DNA from 2 places in the Acidovorax sp. LjRoot129 genome. Region 2 is predicted to be linked to the other one. Evidence: riboswitches for the same ligand, from Rfam matches in the RefSeq annotation. Region 2 holds a riboswitch; the other holds the start of a gene.
What was found. Region 2 has a riboswitch for thiamine pyrophosphate ahead of ACSQ3Q_RS14940 (purine-cytosine permease family protein). Riboswitches for the same ligand answer to the same signal wherever they lie in the genome.

Region 1: linked by a shared signal. The riboswitch ahead of thiC (phosphomethylpyrimidine synthase ThiC) and the one ahead of ACSQ3Q_RS14940 (purine-cytosine permease family protein) in region 2 are both predicted to bind thiamine pyrophosphate.

The regions. Positions count from the first base shown of each region.
Region 1 is NZ_CAXUSE020000001.1:963,538-966,938, reverse strand. Features, by position in the region: gene thiC (phosphomethylpyrimidine synthase ThiC) at 1-1,440, opposite strand, end outside; TPP riboswitch at 1,553-1,675, opposite strand; gene ACSQ3Q_RS04460 (hypothetical protein) at 1,714-1,866, opposite strand; gene lpxC (UDP-3-O-acyl-N-acetylglucosamine deacetylase) at 1,904-2,827, opposite strand; gene ftsZ (cell division protein FtsZ) at 3,170-3,401, opposite strand, start outside.
Region 2 is NZ_CAXUSE020000001.1:3,242,004-3,245,404, reverse strand. Features, by position in the region: gene thiD (bifunctional hydroxymethylpyrimidine kinase/phosphomethylpyrimidine kinase) at 1-683, shown strand, start outside; gene ACSQ3Q_RS14940 (purine-cytosine permease family protein) at 805-2,085, opposite strand; TPP riboswitch at 2,242-2,346, opposite strand; gene ACSQ3Q_RS14935 (helix-turn-helix domain-containing protein) at 2,388-3,272, opposite strand; gene ACSQ3Q_RS14930 (nuclear transport factor 2 family protein) at 3,288-3,401, opposite strand, start outside.

The DNA.
Region 1 (3,401 bases), 2.3 Mb from region 2:
GGCCGCGCCGATGGCGGACGCAATGTGGTCGTAGCCCGGTGCGATGTCGATGGTCAGCGGGCCCAGCGTGTAGAACGGCGCCTCGTGGCAGGTCTTGAGCTGCTCGGTCATGTTGGCCTGGATCATGTGCATGGGCACGTGGCCCGGGCCTTCGATCATGGTCTGCACGTCGTGCTTCCAGGCCACCTGGGTCAGCTCTCCCAGCGTGTGCAGCTCGGCGAACTGGGCTTCGTCGTTGGCGTCCGATGCGCAGCCGGGGCGCAGGCCGTCGCCCAGGCTGAACGACACGTCGTACGCCTTCATGATGTCGCAGATGTCTTCGAAATGCTCGTACAGGAAGCTCTCGCGGTGGTGCGCCATGCACCACTTGGCCATGATGGAGCCGCCGCGCGACACGATGCCCGTGCGCCGCTGCGCCGTAAGGTGGATGTACGCCAGGCGCACGCCAGCGTGGATGGTGAAGTAGTCCACGCCCTGCTCAGCCTGCTCGATCAGCGTGTCGCGATAGATCGCCCAGGTCAGGTCCTCGGCCACGCCGCCAACCTTCTCAAGCGCCTGGTAGATCGGCACCGTGCCAATCGGCACGGGCGAGTTGCGCACGATCCAGTCGCGCGTGGTGTGGATGTTCTTGCCGGTCGACAAATCCATCACGTTGTCGGCGCCCCAGCGGATCGCCCACACGAGCTTTTCGACTTCTTCCTCAATGCTCGAGGTGACAGCCGAGTTGCCGATGTTGGCGTTGATCTTGACTTTGAAGTTGCGCCCGATGGCCATGGGCTCGACCTCGGGGTGGTTGATGTTGGCGGGGATGATCGCGCGGCCCCGTGCCACCTCGTCGCGCACAAATTCGGGCGTGATGATGCGCGGGATGGTGGCGCCCATGGGGTTGCCCATCAGGCGCTTCTCGCGGCCTGCGTCGGCCATGTACTGCTCCATCCACTCGCGCTTGCCGTTTTCGCGGATGGCCACGTATTCCATCTCGGGGGTGACGATGCCTTTGCGTGCGTAGTGCATCTGCGTGACGTTGGCGCCAGCCTTGGCACGCAGGGGCTTGCGCTGCAGGGCGGCAGCCTCCGCGCGCAGCTGCGCCAGGCGGGTGGCGTCCTCGCTCTTTTGGCCGTCGTCCAGCGCCACGGGCGCGCGGCCTTCGTAGTGCTCCACATCGCCGCGGCCAGTGATCCAGCCACCGCGCACATCAGCCAGGCCCTTGCGCACATCGATCACGGCCTCGGCGTCGGTGTAGGGGCCCGAGGTGTCGTAGACGCTGACCTGCTCGCCGTTGGTCAACGCAATGTCGCGTACCGGCACGCGCAGGCCCGGGTGGACATGGCCCGGGATGTAGGCCTTGCGGGATGCGGGAAAAGGCTCGCGCGTGAGCGCCAGCAACTCGGCGAAGGTCTCGCGGGTGGCCAGCTGGGCGTGGGGATCGGGTGCGTTCATGGGGCAGGTCTCCTGGTTCCGGGGCGGTGGATGGCTGCTCCGGAATGGACCTGTGCGCCCCTCAGTGCGCGCGCGCCTGAGGCAAATGTGCCCGCACGGATGGCAGGCATGGGACAAGGAGGTCGGCTCTTCTTCCGCCGGTATGAACCGGATCAAGTTCGTCGGGTTCGCAAACCGCCTGAATTTCTTCAAGCGGTCCGCATCTCAGTGCATCAGCACACCCCGGAGCAGGCGCGAGTATAGGCCAGCGCTGCCGGCGCGCCCGCACCGCCCTCAGGCGAGCCGGCCGATGAGGATCACTGCAAAGAAAAACACGGCGGCAATCACTGTCCACTTCAGGATCACCAGCCCAAGCCGCTTGTAGCGTGCCTGGCCCGTGCCGGCGTAGAACGCAAACGACACGGCAGCTGCCAGAAGCAGCAGCATGGCAAGCCAGCGAAAGATCAGCACCGCGCGCCGCCGTTCACCATGCGCGCGCCGGCTGCGCAAAACCGCCGGGGGCTTGCCGTTCGTCTTCGAAGGTCACCACCTCCCACGCATCACGCTGGGCCAGCAGTTCGCGCAGCAGCCGGTTGTTCATGCCGTGGCCGGAACGGAAAGCACTGTAGGCCGCCAGGAGCGGCTTGCCGATGAGGTACAGGTCGCCCATGGCATCGAGGATCTTGTGCTTCACGAACTCATCGTCGTAGCGCAGGCCGTCGCTGTTGAGCACCTTGTAATCGTCCATCACGATGGCGTTGTCGAGCCCGCCGCCCAGGGCCAAGCCGTTGGATCGCATCATCTCGACATCGCGTGTGAAGCCAAAAGTGCGGGCGCGGGCGATGTCGCGGCTGTAGTTGCCCGCACCCATGTCGAACTCCACGCGCTGGCCGGTGGAGTCCACCGCAGGGTGGTCAAAATCGATCTCGAAGCTGAGCTTGTAGCCGTGGTACGGCACCAGACGCGCCCATTTGGTGTTGGCGCCCTCGCCCTCGCGCACCTCCACTGGCCGAGTAACGCGGATAAAACGCTTGGGCGCGTTCTGCAGTTCCACGCCAGCGCTCTGCAGCAGGAACACGAAGGACGCAGACGAACCGTCGAGGATGGGCACCTCTTCCGCCGTGATGTCGACGTACAGGTTGTCGATGCCCAGCCCCGCGCAGGCCGACATCAAATGCTCCACCGTATGCACCTTGGCGCTGCCCACCGCGATGGTGGAGGCCAGCCGGGTGTCGGTCACCGCCTCGGCACGGATGGGGATGTCCACAGGCTGCGGCAGGTCCACACGCCGGAAAACGATCCCGGTGTCCGGCTGCGCAGGCCGCAAGGTCAGCTCGACCCTCTGACCACTGTGCAGGCCTACGCCCACGGCGCGGGTGATCGTCTTGAGGGTGCGTTGCTGGAGCATCTTTGGATTTTAATGGGCCGACCCCGCACAAACCACCCGTTGCTGCCTATGACCCTGATAGGAAACGGAGAGCCGGAAACCGCGGCGCAAGCTGCCAGGGACACGCAGGTAGCGCCAAGAACGGCTGCTTGGCGCGCCCCGCGTAGCCAGACGGCGGTGGCTGCGCAGCTGAGGAGCATGCGAGCCAAATAGGAAGCGCGGTGGTGTAAACCGTCACGGCCCAATGCCAGAGACACCGCGCAAGGGCCGCCCCGCCGCGCTGGTGTCGTCCCCCTTCCCGGAGCGCGCAGCGCGCAGAGAGAAGGGGGAAGCGGCGCAAGCCGCTCAGGGGGAAGACCTCTACTAGTCGGCCTGCTTGCGCAGGAACGCCGGGATTTCCAGGTCGTCCATGCCACCCGACGACAGCGCGTCGACACGCGCGGCAGCCTGCGTGCGGTTGGTGCGCCACACGCTGGGCACCGACATGCTGCCGTAGTCGGCCTGTGTGCCGCCGGCGTGGCCGCCCTGCAAACCCACGGTCGAGCCCATCACGCCCGCGCCGGCCAGGGGCATCTGATAGGCCACGTTGTCCGTG
Region 2 (3,401 bases):
GTGGAGTCACCGGCATCCACGGCATTCCGCCCGAGATGCTCAAGGCCCAGATCGACGCCGTGGTGCAGGACATCGGCGTGGATGCCGTCAAGATTGGCATGCTGCATTCGCCCGAGGTGGTGCGCGTGGTGGCCGACGCCATCCGCACCTACCAGCTGCCGCACGTGGTGCTGGACCCGGTGATGGTGGCCACCAGCGGCGACCGGCTGATCGCACAGGAGACCGTGGCCGTGCTGGTGCAAGAGCTGTTTCCGCTGGCCGAGGTGATCACGCCCAACCTGGACGAAGCCGGCTGGCTGCTGGGCCGCAGCATCAAGGGCGTGGAAACGCTGGGCGAAGCCGCGCAGGCGCTGTGCGCGTTGGGCGCGCGCGCGGCGCTGCTCAAGGGGGGGCACCTGCCAGGGCATTGGGTGGTGGATGTGCTGGCCACACGCGGCGGTGGGCTGCAGCGGCTCGAATCCCCGCGCATCGCCACGCACAACGGCCATGGCACGGGCTGCACGCTGTCGTCCGCGATTGCCGCTCACCTGGCGCTGGGCTTGCCGCTTCAGCAGGCGGTGGAGCGCGCCCGCAACTACATCCTGGGTGCCATCGCCGCGGGGGCCGACGTGCACACCGGCCAAGGGCACGGCCCGCTGAACCACGGCTATGCCCCGGTCGCCCAGGTGGTGGTGCAGGGTTGATTTTTTGAGTGTTTTAGGCCGCTAGCGCTTGTGTGTCAAGCGCTTGTTGCTATAAAAATAATAGTAAACGCCTGCAAGCCTCGCACAAGGCTGCAGCGGCCTGGGCCGCCGCCGCGGGGCGTCAGGCGCGGCGCGGGCGCGTGGCCCAGGCCAGCACCAGGCTGAACGCCAGTGCAGGCAAGGCCGAACCCGCCCCGGGCACCACCTTGGGTGCAAGGTGGTACACCGCAATGCCCAGTACCCAGATCGCCACGGGGACCGCATTGACCCGGCGCGCCGCGGCCAGCAATGCGGGCGCATTGGCTCCAAACGCCAACCGACCCAGGATCACGCCAAAGAGGGGCACAAACACCGAGCTGAGCAGCAGCAAAAACGGCTCCAGGCTGTGGATGGGCAACACCAGCGCAAGCGCGGTGCACACGGCGGCCATGGCCAGGCCCCATTTGCGCACGCCCCAGCGGGGCAGCAGGCTGTGGGCCGACACCGCGCCCGAGTACGCATCGCCATAGGCGTTGTCCACTTCGTCAATCAGGATGAGTGACAGCGCAATCAGCCCGCCCTGGGCCAGCAGCAGCGCCTGCACCAGGTCCTTGCTGGGCAAGGTCAGGGCCACTAGCACGCCCAGCGTGTAGCACCACATGTTGGCCAGCGCATAGCCTAGCCAGGTGCCGCGCAATGCGGAACCGCCGTTCTTGCCGTGGCGCGCGTAGTCGGCCACCAGCGGCAGCCAAGAGATGGGCATGGCGATCACCAGGTCCAGCGCGGGCAAAACGCCCATGCCGCCTTCGCCCTTGCGCGTCCACAGTGCTTCAAAACCTTGTGTCTGCGCCAGCGACAAGAACTGCCACGACAGCCACAGCAGCGACAGCACCACCAGCGGCAGCGCCACGCGTGCGATCACCTTGCGCACCAGCTGCACCATCGAGCCGCTGATGAGCAGCATCACCACGCCGCCCCACACCAGCGTGGCCAGCACGGGCCAGTGCGCACCGGCCAAGTGGCCGGACTGCTGGCCGATGGCCACGGTGGCGTCGCGCATCACCACCAGCTCGAACGTGCCCCAGCCCACCAGCTGCACGATGTTCAGGATGATCGGCAGGCTGGCGAAGGTGCGGCCATACACCGCGTGCATCAGGCCCGCACTGGCCAGGCCGCTGTCGCAACCGATCTTGGCCACCCAGCCCAGCAGGCCTGCGCCCACGATGGAGCCGCAGACGATGGCAATCAGCGCCTCCTGAGTGCCCAGCGCAGGCATCAGGTACGCGCCCACCTGCATGACCAGCAAACCCACGCCCAGGCTGAACCAGAGCGAGGCATGGTCGTGCCACTGAAAGACACGGCGGTCGGGGGATACGGGGGCCAGCGCTTCGTTGGCGGCGGGCGCAGCGGGGGATGAGGACATGGGCAGGCTCCGTGCAGTACAGACATGACCTACGCAAAACAGGGCTCAGGCCAGCGGCTCAGCCCCAGGCGGGCTGATGTCGCATCCCGATTTGCGTAAGTCCTAACAGAGCAGGGCGGCGGCCTGAAGGCGCAGCCCAAGATCACTCAAGGTCCGGCCCAAACAGACATGCTTCCCTGCGCGAGGATGATCTCAATCAGGTTCAAAGGGACTCTCTCAGTCGATTCCGGCGGCCCGGTGACGACACCCCTAGCGATGGCGCTCCGCGAAAGGAGCGCGGTGGGCATTGTAGTGGGGCGTGTTCAGCGGCCTGTGGCGGCGGCGATGGGGACCGCGTAGTGCATGACCGAGGTGTCCGCCGTCGGGTGGTACTGCGAGTCGTAGATCTCCAGATCCGGCCCCAGGGTGTGCGATTGCCCGGAGGACAGCAGCCAGCTCGAATAGATGTAATTGACCGTGGCATCGACATTTTGCGCAGCACCCCGGTGGGTGAAGCGTGCATAGGTCGCTGCGGGCAGCTCCATCGCCACCATGCCGTCGGGCAGCGCGCCCGGGCCGCGCACCTCGGTGCAGGCCAGGTAGCGCAGCTGTTCGGTGTGTGGCCCCGCGGGTGCCACCACGCCATAACAAATGCCGGGCACCACGTTTTGAATCTCGCCCAGCCGTGGCAGAAACTGGCCCCACAGCGGCGGCAGCTTCTGGCCGAGGTTGTTCTTCTCCGAATCGATGCCGTAGTAGTCGGTAGGCATGCCGACCATTTGCATGGCGGGCCGCTGCTGGATGACCGGCGCCAGCGACAGGTTGCTGTGGATGTGAGCGAGATAGCTTTCGTCGATGCGGATCTTGCGTACGAACAGCGATCGGTTGCCCATCTTGCGGTACTGCGATGGCGTGAGCCGAAAGCAGTCCTTGAAGGCGCGGGTGAAGCTCTCTTGCGTCTCGTAGCCTGCTGCTAGCGCGATGTCCAGCACCGGAAGCCGCGTGCTGGTCAGCTGCTCCAGCGCCCGGGCGAAGCGCCGCGACCGGATGTAGGTCTTCAGGGTCTCACTGGTCAGCGCCTTGAAGATCCGCTGGAAGTGCCACTGGCTCATGCCCGCGGCCCGTGCCACATCGACAAGCTCGATATCCGATTCCAGATGGGCCTCGATGAAATCGATGCCCTCCTGTATTTGCCTGAGATAAAGCACGGTGGTGTTGTCCGATCAAGGGGTTTCAAAAAAGCCGGTCATGGCCACCAGCCGGTTGCGGTCGTTGTACCGGCCGTAGCTGACGCCTTCGCCGATCACCTGGCCGGTGCCGTCGACCATGTTCCATTT